2 regions of the Alteromonas macleodii ATCC 27126 genome follow, and region 2 is predicted to be linked to the other one. Evidence: predicted binding sites of a transcription regulator. Region 2 holds the regulator's gene; the other holds the start of a gene.
The links. The regulator MetJ, encoded in region 2, represses methionine synthesis genes. The targets are predictions, from matches to a motif close to TAGACGTCTAGACGTCTA.
Positions count from the first base shown of each region.

Region 1: a site for MetJ is predicted at 2,307-2,324, ahead of metK (methionine adenosyltransferase). Genes of this name have one in related genera too.

Region 1 covers NC_018632.1:813,701-821,115, forward strand. The annotation lists gene MASE_RS03525 (3'-5' exonuclease) at 1-292, shown strand, start outside; gene MASE_RS03530 (hypothetical protein) at 381-851, opposite strand; gene metK (methionine adenosyltransferase) at 1,091-2,236, opposite strand; gene tkt (transketolase) at 2,664-4,655, shown strand; gene epd (erythrose-4-phosphate dehydrogenase) at 4,674-5,684, shown strand; gene MASE_RS03550 (phosphoglycerate kinase) at 5,800-6,975, shown strand; gene MASE_RS03555 (fructose bisphosphate aldolase) at 7,297-7,415, shown strand, end outside.
Region 2 covers NC_018632.1:4,035,761-4,043,175, forward strand. The annotation lists gene MASE_RS17180 (cbb3-type cytochrome oxidase assembly protein) at 1-262, opposite strand, end outside; gene priA (primosomal protein N') at 394-2,583, opposite strand; gene rpmE (50S ribosomal protein L31) at 3,032-3,244, shown strand; gene MASE_RS17200 (hypothetical protein) at 3,450-3,767, opposite strand; gene MASE_RS17205 (malic enzyme-like NAD(P)-binding protein) at 4,446-5,681, shown strand; gene metJ (met regulon transcriptional regulator MetJ) at 5,846-6,178, opposite strand; gene metF (methylenetetrahydrofolate reductase) at 6,340-7,227, shown strand.

The DNA.
Region 1 (7,415 bases), 1.4 Mb from region 2:
AGAGCCTCGAAAAGTCTGTGTTGAGTTAAATAACTTCCTTGGCAATACGGTTGTTTACAGTGACGGTTGGGTCGTTGATAACCCGTGGCTAATTAAGCTCTACGCCGCAGCGCAGGTAGAAATGTCTTTCACGTGTAGAGCATTGGAATATATTTTGTCTGAAGCACAAATGAATCAATGGCATGAGGTGAAAAGCCGCCTTGCGAGCCAACTTGATGTTAAGCGTCATAGAGCGAGTTCCGACGCGATGGTAATTCAACAGACTTACGCAAAAACCTTATCATTGGCATAACGGCAACTACGTTTCGTCTTTATGATGGGGTGTAATACTAAAAGCGCACTGTGAATGCAATGTAGCGGTGACCTAAAACAAGGATGACTTAAAACAAGTAATTGACGCCCAATGAGAGAGCCATATTCTCTTCTTCCCCAACTTGCCTATGTTCAAGTTCTACCGCCATGTTTAAACCCTCGCTTTTGCCAAGCAGCCAGCCCAACCGAGTAAAAGTACCTACATCATGAGGTAAATAAAGCCACTCTGCGTAATGCTGAAAGGCGGTATTGTTGGTTTTGTACGTTGCATAGACCTTTTGCGGAACCCAAGTGTTAAACCGCCGGCTGGCGCTAAACATACCTTGTGACCCCGCTGGGTAGGTATAACTGTTGTCGTATAGATAAGTTTCGGTTGTAGATTGAATGCGGTACATACTATTTAGCTGCCACCGCGCTATTTTTTTGCTTTTGAATTGGATAGGACTGTAGTGGGGAGCATTTATTTCCGCGAGCACGGGGGAAGCCGCCATAGACGCAGCCAAAGTAAGTGCCAGAAGAATTCCAGTAACCACATTCATGGAAGAGCCCAAGTTGTTGTTATCATGGCTTGTAAACAACCAGAAACTACAAGCGATAGTGTGTTCGTTATTTAAGCATAGCTGCAAAAAATAGATGATGAAAATATTCTTTGCTGTTTTTTATTTGTTTCGTTGATTTTGCGAGCCAAATAAAAACGCCGCTAGTTTATACCAACACTTTTTTGCAAAGCGTTATAAAAACTGAGCGGCGTATTTAAAAGCGTTATTTGGTTATCGAATTAAATCGATGCTTTTAACGCTTCTGCTTTATCTGTTGCTTCCCATGGGAATTCGTCACGACCAAAGTGACCGTACGCAGCCGTTGGGCGATAAATAGGGCGCTCAAGGTCTAGCATTTGAATAAGTCCATACGGGCGTAGGTCGAAATGTTCACGGACCAGTGCCACTAATGTTTTCTCATCTACCACACCTGTACCGAAGGTATCGATGCTGATAGACGTTGGCTCTGCCACACCGATTGCATAAGACACTTGGATTTCGCAACGCTTAGCAAGTCCTGCTGCAACAATGTTCTTAGCAACGTAACGACCCGCGTATGCTGCACTGCGGTCTACTTTTGATGGATCTTTACCAGAGAACGCGCCACCACCGTGACGGGCCATACCACCGTAAGTATCAACAATGATTTTACGACCTGTTAAGCCACAGTCGCCCATTGGACCACCGATAACGAATCGTCCCGTTGGGTTAATGTGAAAGCGTGTATTTCCATCAATCCATTCACTAGGCAGCACTGGCTTAATAATTTCTTCCATTACCGCTTCGCGAACTGTTTCAGTGCTTACTGAATCGCAGTGCTGGGTTGAAAGCACAACCGCGTCGATGCCAACAGGCTTGTCGTTTTCATATTTGAAAGTAATTTGGCTTTTCGCATCTGGGCGTAACCAGTCTAGCTTACCAGATTTACGCACTTCGGCTTGTTTTTGAACAAGGCGGTGAGAGTACGTGATTGGCGCAGGCATTAGTACGTCAGTTTCGTCGCTAGCGTAGCCAAACATTAGACCTTGGTCACCCGCACCTTGTTCTTCAAGGCTTGCGCGATCAACACCTTGATTGATGTCAGGTGACTGTTTGCCAATAGCATTTAATACCGCACATGAATCAGCGTCGAAGCCCATATCTGAGTGCGTGTAGCCAATTTCTTTAACTGTTTTTCGGGTAAGCTCTTCAATATCTACCCATGCAGAGGTAGTTACTTCACCACCCACTAAAACCATACCGGTTTTTACATACGTTTCGCAGGCCACCCGAGCGCGAGGATCTTGTTCTAAAATAGCGTCAAGAACCGCATCTGAGATCTGATCAGCAATTTTGTCCGGATGTCCTTCAGACACTGACTCGGATGTGAATAAATGCGTGGCCATAAATGCTCCGTAAGCGTTAAATTATCAAAATAGTCGTATATTGTACTAAAACAAGTTATAAATACCAGTCTTTACTTCTAGACGTCTAAAAGTCTCTTCGTTACGAATAGTTGACACAACCCGATCACTTATAGGGTTATTCAGGTCGTAATTGTCGAAGTTAATGATGTATTTGTAAAACTAGGCGTCAGATATAACTGTTTTTGCTGTAATGGGAATACGTGATGGTCAGGGTATGGACCATTTTTTACTATGACTTTCGCTATTGGCAATGAAAACCCATTGAACTGAAAGGTGGCATAGGTAAGAATAACGCCACATTCATTCGTATAAAGAAGTAGAGCGAACGCCTTACCTCTACGCTCGTCTAGCTTGCCTAGCCCGCTAAGATACGAAACAAAAGATACAAAATAAATCAGGAGACAACATGCCCTCTCGTCGTGAACTCGCCAATGCAATCCGTGCATTAAGCATGGATGCCGTTCAACAAGCTAAATCTGGTCACCCAGGTGCCCCAATGGGGATGGCTGATATCGCACAGGTACTATGGGGTGATTTCTTATCACACAACCCTGCAAACCCATCTTGGGCTAACCGCGATCGCTTTGTGCTTTCAAATGGTCACGGCTCGATGCTGTTGTACTCTCTTCTTCACCTTTCAGGCTACGAACTGCCAATTGAAGAGTTAAAGAACTTCCGCCAATTGCATTCAAAGACGCCAGGTCACCCAGAGTACGGTTATGCGCCAGGTGTTGAAACGACTACTGGCCCATTAGGCCAAGGTATCAGTAATGCTGTGGGTATGGCGCTTGCCGAGAAAGTGCTAGCGGCACAATTCAACAAAGATGGTCACACTATTGTTGACCACCACACCTACGCATTCCTAGGCGACGGCTGCTTAATGGAAGGTATCTCACACGAGACATGTTCATTAGCCGGTACACTAGGCCTTGGTAAGCTTATCGCGTTTTGGGATGACAACGGCATTTCAATTGATGGTGAAGTGGAAGGTTGGTTCACCGACGATACACCTGCACGCTTTAAGAGCTACGGTTGGGAAGTGATCGATGGCGTTGACGGTCACGATGCAGAGCAAGTGAAAGCCGCCATTGAAAAGGCACAGGCGAATACTGCGCAGCCTACGCTTATTTGTTGTAAAACCACCATTGGTTTCGGTTCGCCTAATAAAGAAGGTACCGAGTCTTGTCACGGTGCACCACTAGGTGAAGATGAAATTGTCGCTACTCGCGAGAAGCTTGGCTGGAGCCATGGCGCGTTCGAAATTCCTGACGATATTTACGCGGGTTGGGATGGAAAAGAGAAAGGCTCAAAAGCGGAAAGCGCGTGGAATGACGCTTTCGCAGCATACGAAGCCGCCTACCCAGAGCTTGCAGCAGAATTCAAACGCCGTGTAAATGGCGAACTGCCAGCAGATTTCAGCGACAAAGCAGACGCTATCATTGCTGAACTTCAAGCTAACCCACAAAATATCGCGTCACGTAAAGCGTCACAAAATGCACTGAATGCGTTTGGTCCGCTACTTCCTGAACTATTAGGCGGCTCTGCTGACCTTGCAGGTTCTAACCTTACTATTTGGGAAGGCAGCAAAGGCGTTGAAGCGAACGATGCGTCAGGTAACTACATTTATTACGGTGTACGTGAATTTGGTATGTCTGCCATGATGAATGGTATTGCCCTTCACGGTGGCTTTAAGGCATACGGTGCAACCTTCCTAATGTTTATGGAATATGCACGCAACGCGGTACGTATGGCAGCGCTAATGAAGCAGCCTGCAATTTTCGTTTACACCCACGATTCAATTGGTCTAGGTGAAGACGGCCCAACTCACCAGCCAGTAGAGCAGGTGGTAGCGCTACGAGCAACGCCTAACCTTGATAACTGGCGTCCTTGTGATCAGGTTGAGTCTGCTGTGTCGTGGAAGTCTGCTATTGAGCGCACTGACGGCCCAACAACGCTGATCTTCACACGTCAAGGCTTAGCGCAGCAAGAGCGAACGGCTGACCAAGTGGCTAACATTGCCAAAGGCGGTTACGTACTTAAAGACTGTGAAGGTACGCCAGAGCTTATTCTTATCGGTACCGGTTCTGAGGTTCAGCTAGCCGTTGAAGCCGCAGCGAAACTAACCGAGCAAGGCAAAGCCGTTCGCGTAGTGTCTATGCCATCAACTGACGTATTCGACCGTCAGTCTGCTGATTACCGTGAAAGCGTACTGCCTTCTAGCGTAGTTAAACGCGTAGCGGTTGAAGCCTTGTCTAAAGACAGCTGGTACAAGTACGTTGGCTTTAATGGCGCTATCGTAGGCATGGACACCTTTGGTGAATCTGCACCTGCTGGCGACCTGTTTAATCACTTCAACATTACCACTGACGCTGTAGTAGAGGCTGCACTGTCTCTGTAAGAGGTAATAGATAAGCCTATGGTAAATATTGCCATAAATGGGTTTGGTCGTATTGGTCGTAACGTGTTGCGCGCGCTGTATGAAAGTGGGCGCAACAACGAATTTAACGTGGTGGCCATTAACGACATTGCTAAACCCGAAGGCATAGCACATTTACTTAAATACGATACCGCCCACGGGCGGTTCCGTTTTGATGTGGCCTTAGAAAATAACACGCTAAATGTCGCAGGCGACGATATTACACTGCTCGCGATAAGCGATATTAAAGACCTACCCTGGAAAGACTTGGGCGTTGATATTGTGCTTGAGTGTACGGGCAAGTTTGATGACAGAGCATCGGGGCAAGCACATTTAGATGCCGGCGCTGGCAAAGTGCTTTTCTCGTCACCCGGGTCACCAGATTTAGACAATACGGTCATTTTCGGAACCAATGAAGACACGTTGACCAGTGAACAAAAATTAGTCTCCAATGGCTCTTGCACCACAAACTGCATTGTTCCTGTTATCCAAGCGCTAGACGCTGCGTTCGGTGTTGAAAGTGGTACGATCACAACCATTCACGCGTCTATGCACGACCAGCAAGTTATCGACGCCTATCACGAAGATTTGCGCAGAACCCGTGCTGCAAGTCAGTCGATTATTCCCGTTGATACCCGACTTGCTGCCGGTATAGAGCGCATTCTGCCTAAGTTTGCGGGAAAATTCGAAGCCATTGCGGTTCGAGTGCCAACTATCAATGTTACTGCCATGGATTTAAGTGTAACGCTTCAATCTAAGGTAACGATTGAGCAAGTGAACCAAGCCCTTCGCAATGCAAAAGCGGGGCGTTTACAGGGTATTTTGGACTACACCGAAGAGCCTTTGGTGTCGGTAGATTTCAATCACGACCCTCACTCGTGTATTGTAGATGGCACACAAACAAGAGTCAGTCACAAACAACTGGTTAAAACACTGGTGTGGTGTGACAACGAATGGGGTTTTGCAAACCGTATGCTCGATACCGCAAAAGTGATGTTCGACGCAAAATAAAGCATTGATGCTGCCAAGGGTTGGTAGCACCAGCCCGCGCAGCTTTCACAGTTAATTTGAGCGTGTCTTACCTTCAAACACGCTCTACTGAATTTAAATTAACATAGGAAAGACGATGGCAATTCCAAGCATGAGCGATATGGCCCTAAAAGGTCAGCGCGTATTAATTAGACAAGATTTAAACGTGCCGGTAAAAGACGGCAAAGTAACTTCTGATGCGCGTATCAAAGCATCAATCCCTACGATTAAAGCAGCCCTAGACGCAGGTGCGGCAGTTATGGTGATGTCTCACCTTGGTCGTCCTACTGAAGGCGAGCCTGCAGACGAATTCTCTCTTCAACCTGTTGTTGATTATCTTAATGACGCCCTAGACGTACCGGTTAAGCTTGTAAAAGATTACCTAGATGGTGTTGAGCTTAGCGAAGGCGAACTGGTTATCCTTGAAAACGTACGTTTTAATAACGGCGAAAAGAAGGACGACGAAACGTTAGCAAAACAGTACGCAGCACTTTGCGATATCTTTGTTATGGATGCGTTCGGTACTGCTCACCGCGCACAAGCGTCTACTCATGGCGTTGCTAAATTTGCACCAAAAGCCTGTGCTGGCCCATTACTTGCTGCAGAATTAGACGCACTTGGCAAAGCGCTAGACAACCCTAAGCGTCCAATGGTTGCTATTGTGGGGGGCTCTAAAGTATCTACCAAGTTAACGGTACTCAAAACACTTGCTGAAAAAGTTGACCAGCTGATTGTTGGTGGCGGTATTGCCAACACTTTCATTGCTGCTCAAGGCCATAATGTAGGTAAGTCACTAGTAGAGATGGACCTTACCGAGCAAGCCACGCAGCTTATGAATGAAGCACAGGCGAATGGCGGTAATATTCCAGTACCTACAGATGTGGTCGTGGGCAAAGCGTTTGATGAGAATACCGAAGCGACGCTAAAAGTAGTCAGTGACGTTGCCGACGACGATATGATTTTTGATATTGGTCCAGACTCTTCAAAGGCGTTAGAGGACATTATCAAGAACGCGGGAACCATTGTATGGAATGGCCCTGTAGGCGTATTTGAATTTGAACAGTTCAGTGCTGGAACAAAAGCGCTGTCTGAAGCGATTGCGGCAAGCGACGCATTCTCAATCGCAGGTGGTGGTGATACACTAGCAGCAGTTGATAAATACGGGATTGCCGATAAGGTCTCTTATATTTCAACAGGTGGTGGCGCGTTCCTAGAATTCTTGGAAGGAAAAACACTACCAGCGGTAGCAGTACTAGAAGAAAAAAATAAATAAGCCTCAACGCTGCACATTAAAGCAGCGTTTTATAGCGCTAGAGAGTTCATAGAAGCTCCTAAAAGCTAAGGCCTAGTACAAATGTTGCCCCACTATGTGTCACGCTCAGTAACAGCATTTTGAGCGTGACCATTTAATCGGAAACGATTACATCTGCGAAACAGTGAAGTACGCAGATATAAATACCAATCTTATTACAGATGTGTTTACTTAAGGTGTCGGCGTGCCGTGTCTGAGACAAACAGATCTTTAATAGAATTGGTATAACAATAAACCCTACACCTGTCTATTAAGGCAGTAATATACAAAAGGAGTGTTGCAATGGCATCACAAGCTCAGCAGGCAATGCTGGATAAACTGAAGACGCAAACCGGTTTTATTGCAGCGTTAGATCAAAGCGGCGGTAGTACCCCTAAAGCGTTGCGCTTATATGGCATCGA
Region 2 (7,415 bases):
ACGTCTCTTCTGTAGGAGCCACAGGTCGTGAAGCTTGTGTATCCACGTCGTCTTCTACATTGTCTTTTATTGACCACAAAAATGCACCAAAGCCAATCACCAATGCGAATACGCCAACAAGGCGCACAATAGGAAGTTTTCCAGAAACCGGGGCGTTAGATTGCGCATTTGATTGAGCGCTTCTGGCCGGTTTTCTACCTTTACCAGCAGGCTTCTTTTTTTGAGGAGAGCGTCCACGAGAGACATAATCGCGTTGAGCCATAGTCGGCAATATTCCTACTTGTTATCGTTGTTTGTATGCGTAAGAAAACGTCATATACCAAATCTTTATGAAGAAGCAGCTTTCCTGCACTTCAATCCTGCAGAAATTTTAACGTATTGCTACCCAACAAGCTAACTGAAATCGGTAGGATCAATATCTATCGACCACCTTACCTTCATTGCCTGTGGCAACGCCTGTAAAAATGGCAGCGCCAAACGCAGCGCATTGTGAAGCGGCGCACGCTTTTCATGGCTGCATACCAGCATAAACCGAAACCTGCCTTGCCGCTTTTCAATCAAACAAGGAAACGGGCCATTTAGCTCAATGGCATGCTGCTGGAGAAATACTTGCTTACTGTCTTGTAAAAAGCGATAGGCCAAACTGCTGTCGGTCGCTTCTGCGCGAATGACAAACTGGCTAATAAATGGGGGAAGCCCTGCCGCTTTTCGCTCCATTAAAGCGTGTCTGGCGAAATGCCCATAGCCATTGTGCACTAAATCTTGTAGCAAAGGGTGATGAGGGTTGTGTGTTTGAAGCCACATCTCACCAGGTTTACTGGCGCGCCCTGCTCTTCCAGCAAGCTGAGTTACAAGCTGAGCGAGCTTTTCTGGTGCTCTAAAATCGGCACTAAAAAGTGCACCATCACAATCTAGCACCGCCACCAAGGTTACATGCGGAAAATGGTGACCTTTTGATAGTATTTGGGTACCTACCAGAAGCTGGTACTCTTGGCGGTTTATTGCATCCAGTGTTTGGTGCAGTTTATCTTTGCCCCGCACGGTATCACTGTCTATTCGTACCTGTTTAACACCGGGAAATAAACTTGCAAGCCCTTGCTCAACTTGCTCTGTTCCCGTACCCGCCGTAACTAATTCATTGTGATGGCACGCTTCGCAGTTTGATGGCATTGAGCGCATACCGCCGCAGTGATGACACTGTAAACGGTTCTGCGCTTTATGCACAGTATAAGGACGGTCACAACGCTTACACATGACGGTTTCGCCGCAGTGATGGCAAAGCAGCGCTGGCGCATAGCCTCTGCGATTCACAAACACCAATACCTGATTTCCCGCGTTGATATGCTGGCGCATTATTGTTAGCAAGCCTTGCGAAATACCGTAGTGAATGGGTTGGTCACGCGCGTCCAACACATGCTGATGCGTGCTTTTCGCACCTCCCGCTCGCTTAGTTAACTGCAAATGGGCATAGCGACCGCTTAGCGCATTATTAAGTGTTTCGAGTGCGGGCGTGGCGCTGCCTAATAAAAGAGGAATATTGTGCTGCTTAGCCCGCATAGCTGCTAGGTCACGGGCGTGATAGCGAAGTCCATCTTGTTGTTTAAAAGACTCGTCGTGCTCTTCATCCACAATCAGCATGCCGGGGTTGTGCAGCGGAGTGAAAATAGCTGAACGGGTACCGATGATTATCCCGAGTTCACCTGCTTTTGCTCGCTGCCACACCTGTAGCCGTTCTTTATCAGAAAGCTGAGAGTGTAAAACGCCCACTGCAATACCAAAGCGCTTTTCAAAGCGTGACACCGTTTGCGGCGTAAGCCCAATTTCTGGCACAAGTATAAGCACTTGTTTTCCGTCGCGCAGTAAGGGTTCGATGGCTTGAAGGTACACTTCCGTTTTACCGCTACCGGTAACCCCTTCAAGCAAACTTACAGCGAAATTGCCCTGCTGACGGTTTAGCGCGGCAATGGCAACCGACTGCTCAGTATCTGGAATTGGCTTTTCAGACACCGATAACGAGGCAAGCCAACTGCCTGACTTAAATTCAGGCGCGACTTCTTCAATGCTTATCAATGACTTTTCGACGAGCGCTTTGACCGCAGGTGCGCCATACTGCTTGCGCGCTTGGGACGCTAATAATGCACCACCAGCCATTGCAGTAAAACAGGCTTGTTGTTTAGGCGCCCGCGATAACGTGTCTGCAGTCGTTTGCTTACCTTCTTCGGTAAGCATTAACATGTCTTGAGGTGTTGGCGCTGCTGACTCGCCTTTGCGCAATAATACAGGCAGCATGGCGTGCAACACTTCACCCGGCGCATGATGATAGTACTGCCACAGCCATTGGGCCATTTTCAACAACACCCCATCTATAATAGGGCTATCGTCCAGTACCGACTCAATAGCTTTTAGCTTGTTGGAGTTTTCAATGTCGCTTTCAGGTTTGTGTAGGGTTTCAACAACTACGCCCACAAGTTTGCGCGGACCGAAAGGCACAACCACTCTTACACCCGCACTTAGTGCGTTATCGTGGGTATACGTGAAAAGTTGGCGCAGTGGCACTGGCACGGCAACTTGGATAAAGGCCATTGCGAAGGATCTACCTTATTTGACGATTGTTACAGCGCGTAATGCGCTTACTAAGCTTCTTATGTTGAAACTAATTATACTGAGGCTTCTTGCAGACCTATACGTTACAGCAAGTTGAGCTGCTAACAGCTAGCTACACATTTTGCCACTAGAGCATCTGGCCCAGCCTTGAAAGACAAATATTTAAACATACTTTACAGGTAAGCATAAAAGGAATGTTTTTTGTTTGGCCTTTTTATAAGGCTATCTTTTTATACGGCTACCTTGTCTAGCTCTCTTGTTTAGCATTTGGCCAAAAACCGCTTGATCAAGGCCCTGCCATCCTTTATTATGCGCCGCTCTTTTGCGATAGGCTGTTCTTTGAACGACTTATCATTTGAATTAAGTAACGTATGGTGTGCGACTTCGGGTTGTATAGCGATACGGCCTTATTATGTGAGGTAACCCAATGAAACAAGATATCCACCCAAAATACGAAGAAATCACAGCAACTTGCTCATGTGGTAACGTAATGAACATTCGTTCTACGCTTGGTAAAGACATCAACCTAGACGTATGTTCTTCATGTCACCCATTCTACACTGGTAAGCAACGTAACGTTGACACTGGTGGTCGTGTTGATCGCTTCAAGAAGCGTTTCGGTGCATTGGGCAAAAAGTAAGCCTGATATCGAGTTCAAAAAAAGCGCCTTTATGGCGCTTTTTTATTGCTTAAAATTCACGCTTCACACAAACAAGGTGTGCCAAACAGCGCTTTACCGCCGTTATCCTACGTCAGGCCTGTACCTAGCCAGTGTAACAAGCCCTGCAACTCGCCTTTCTGAAAACGTTTTTAGCTTAATTTACAACATCCAGCGTAACCTGAACTCAGTGAAGGTTTTTAACATTAGATAAATGCCTATCCCAATTGCCGCCACTCACTTTCTTACACTCTTCTTCGCTATCAAAATAAATACCAACGGGTGCTGACTTAATTGACGCCAAAGCAATATTCACTTGGTTTATGAAGTCTATATCCCAACCATTAGTTAACGCCCGCTGCTTCTCCTGCTCAGTATTAAACACGGCAATCACTTGCGGCGCTCTCCAATGTCCTACGTGAGTTAGCCAAACAAATCCATTATTGGTAGATTTTACGCTTTCACACACATCGGTTAGCACGGTTATTAGTTTTCTTTCTGTCATATCCTCGCCTTCAGCGCGAATTTTGAGTGGGCTTTCACAGGATTTTATCAGAAATATTGGATGGAGAATTAACGAGGTGTCTCCCTGCGTTCTATTTTCCTGATTTGGGTTTCTGTCCAATGCATTTATGAGAACGTAGATCCCTTTGATAGCTTTATTTTCCCCCTCCACACAATAGACCTACAGAATGTTATAACAAGTCAAAATAAATAGCATGAATGGCAATTATAGCCCCATTTTACTGGTCTAATTAGTATGCCTAACCTACATTGGTATATGAGAATTCTGATCAGATATGTACACAGTGATTGGCTGTGTTAGAGTTGTGATCGGCACTTTGATACTGAGCATTAATTCTGTGAATAATGCATGACTTTCAAGACTTGTGGCGCTTTTGGGTACATAAACCAGAGGCTTGTATCCATTAAGGTATGTGAGCAAAATCAGTAAAGGTTAACGCCTAGTCTGCTTTTCCACATGCCACCTTGGGGCCTATTGATGATTGCTGTAAAACAAAGATCAACAAGCCCTAGTGCTAACAACTATTTATAATCACTTTGTCATTACTTGGTTGTAACGCGCTTACGTTTATCTACCTATAACTATAACGACAATAAAATAGCTACAGAGCGTGAACGAAAACACCGATGAACCCTACATCTAAGGATACCTTTTTACATGTCAGATTTTAGACAACGCGCACTCGACTATCACGCCAAACCCACACCTGGAAAAATCCGCGTAGAGTTATCTAAACCAGCCGACAGCGTCGATGACCTTGCTCTTGCCTATAGCCCAGGCGTTGCCGAGCCGGTCAGAGAAATTGCCGAAGATGCAGATAACGCCTATAAGTACACGGGTAAAGGAAACCTGGTTGCCGTTATCAGTAACGGAACCGCGATTTTAGGGCTGGGTAACCTAGGCCCACTGGCATCGAAACCTGTTATGGAAGGTAAAGCCCTTCTGTTTAAACGCTTTGCTGGCCTGGATGCCATTGACATTGAGGTGAAGCATCGTACAACCGAAGAGTTCATTAATACGGTAGCGAATATCGCTGACACATTTGGCGGCATTAACTTAGAAGACATTAAAGCGCCTGAATGCTTTGAGATTGAACAAGAGCTAATTAAGCGCTGTAAAATTCCGGTATTCCATGATGATCAGCACGGTACCGCTATTGTAACTGCAGCGGGCATGCTTAATGCTCTGGAAATTCAGGGTAAAAGCATAGAGAGCGCTAAAATTGTGTGTATGGGTGCCGGTGCAGCAGCGGTCGCTTGTATGGAACTGCTTATTAAGTGTGGTGCCCAGCGCGAACGTATTTATATGCTAGACAGAAAAGGCGTTATCCATACTCGTCGCGAAGACTTAACTGAGCATAAAAAGCTATTTGCTAACAATACTGACAAGCGTACGCTTGAAGATGTAATGGAAGGTGCGGATATTTTTGTTGGTGTGTCTGGACCGGATGTTTTACCACCAGAAACACTGGCCTTGATGGCTGAAAACCCAATTGTATTTGCATGTTCTAACCCAGACCCTGAGATAAAGCCTGAACTTGCTCACGAAGTACGTAAAGATCTTATTATGGCCACTGGACGTTCGGACTACCCTAACCAAGTAAATAACGTACTGTGCTTCCCGTTTATTTTCCGTGGCGCGCTAGATGTTCGTGCAACGGCCATCAACGATGAAATGAAAGTAGCAGCAGTAGAAGCCCTTCGTGCTATTACGAAAGAGCCTGTACCAGAAGAAGTACTAGCTGCCAGTAAGAGTACTAGTCTGACATTTGGTAAGGAATACATTATTCCTAAACCTATGGATCCGCGTTTATGCGAGCGTATTGCTACCGCCGTATCTAAGGCTGCGATTGAATCTGGCGTTGCACGCGTGCCTGAAAGCCCAGAAGAATAAAATTCTGGCGCATAAGGCAAAAAAAATGGAGGGGCTAGTGCTCAACCTTTATTTGCTAAAAAGTGCGCTTCGAGAATACAAGTACATAAAAAACGGCGCCGTGTTGTAGGTTATCAACTAGCAATAACTTATAACAAAGCGCCGTTTCTCTTTAATACCAAATATCAGTCGTCTTCCGACACATCGTTTTCGAAGCTTGGATCAATGCCCATTTCTTCCATAATGCGTCTTGCTTCAGCCGGTACGCGATTAGGATTGTCTTTGCGCAGGTCATCATCGTTAGGCAATGGTTGACCGGTAAACGCATGCAAAAATGCTTCACACAACAGTTCTGAATTAGTGGCGTGACGCAAATTATTGATTTGGCGGCGAGTACGCTCATCAGTAAGCGCCTTAAGCACATTAATAGGTATAGAGACAGTGACTTTCTTTACCTGTTCGCTCTTCTTGCCATGCTCTGCGTAGGGGTGAATATATTTACCGTTCCATTCTGCCATTGTACTAACTCGGTCTACTCTTTTTTATGTTATGAAGAGAAATTCTAAACAAGTTCACGAAAAGGTCAATTGAGCAGTGTAAACCTCTTGACGTCTAGACATATATTCTTTAATTTAGACGTCTAAACGTCTATAAGAATACATTTTTGAGAGAAAAAGCCATGGTTTCTTACGCACAAGGTATCGATGCATTAAACCAGTCCCTGTCGGAACTGCGTGATATTGATGTATCTTTTGAATTCTTTCCGCCTAAAACGGAAGCCATGGAACAGACCCTGTGGAAGTCAGTTGAACGTCTAGCGCCACTAAAGCCAAGCTACATGTCGGTAACCTACGGCGCGAATAGCGGTGAGCGTGACAGAACCCACGACGTTGTAAAACGCATTCAGCAGCAAACCGGTGTCGCGGCGGTTCCTCACTTGACCTGTGTTGATGCTAGCCGTGATGAGCTTAAGCAAATTGCAAAAGACTACTGGGACTCAGGTATTCGCCGTATTGTTGCGCTTCGTGGCGATTTACCGCCAGGAGTAGAAAAGACAGAGATGTATGCCTCTGATCTTGTTGCCTTGCTAAAAGACGTTGCCGATTTTGATATTTCTGTTGCTGCCTATCCAGAGAAGCACCCTGAAGCACCAAATGCGCAGTTTGATTTACTAAACCTTAAGCGCAAAGCAGAAGCAGGTGCCACAGAAGCGATAACCCAGTTCTTTTTCGATACGAGTGTGTACCTTCGATTTAGAGACCGTGCAGCCGCAGCGGGTGTCGACTTAGATATCGTTCCGGGTATTTTGCCGGTAACCAACTACCAAACACTGGTGAAATTTGCGGGGTTCACAAATGTTCATGTGCCGGGATGGTTACACAAAATGTTCGACGGCCTTGATGCCGACGACCAAGCTACCCGTAATCTTATAGGCGCTAACATTGCTATGGACCAAGTTAAAGTACTCGCTAAAGAAGGGGTAAAACACTTCCATTTCTATACGTTGAACCGTAGTGAATTAAGCTACGCCATCTGCCACATGCTCGGCGTGCGTTCAGGCGCTTAATACATACGACAATCAGGACCGTGCTTGCGTTTTTTAACGAAGCACTCCACAAAAGGCGCAGTCAATGCGCCTTTGTTGTATAAAGCCTGCATTAAACTTTGCCACCAAGGCCACCCGCAGTTACCATCTGATATAACATGTAATGAACTATCGATGCTTTATAACAGTCCGCATAGATAAGACCGCGC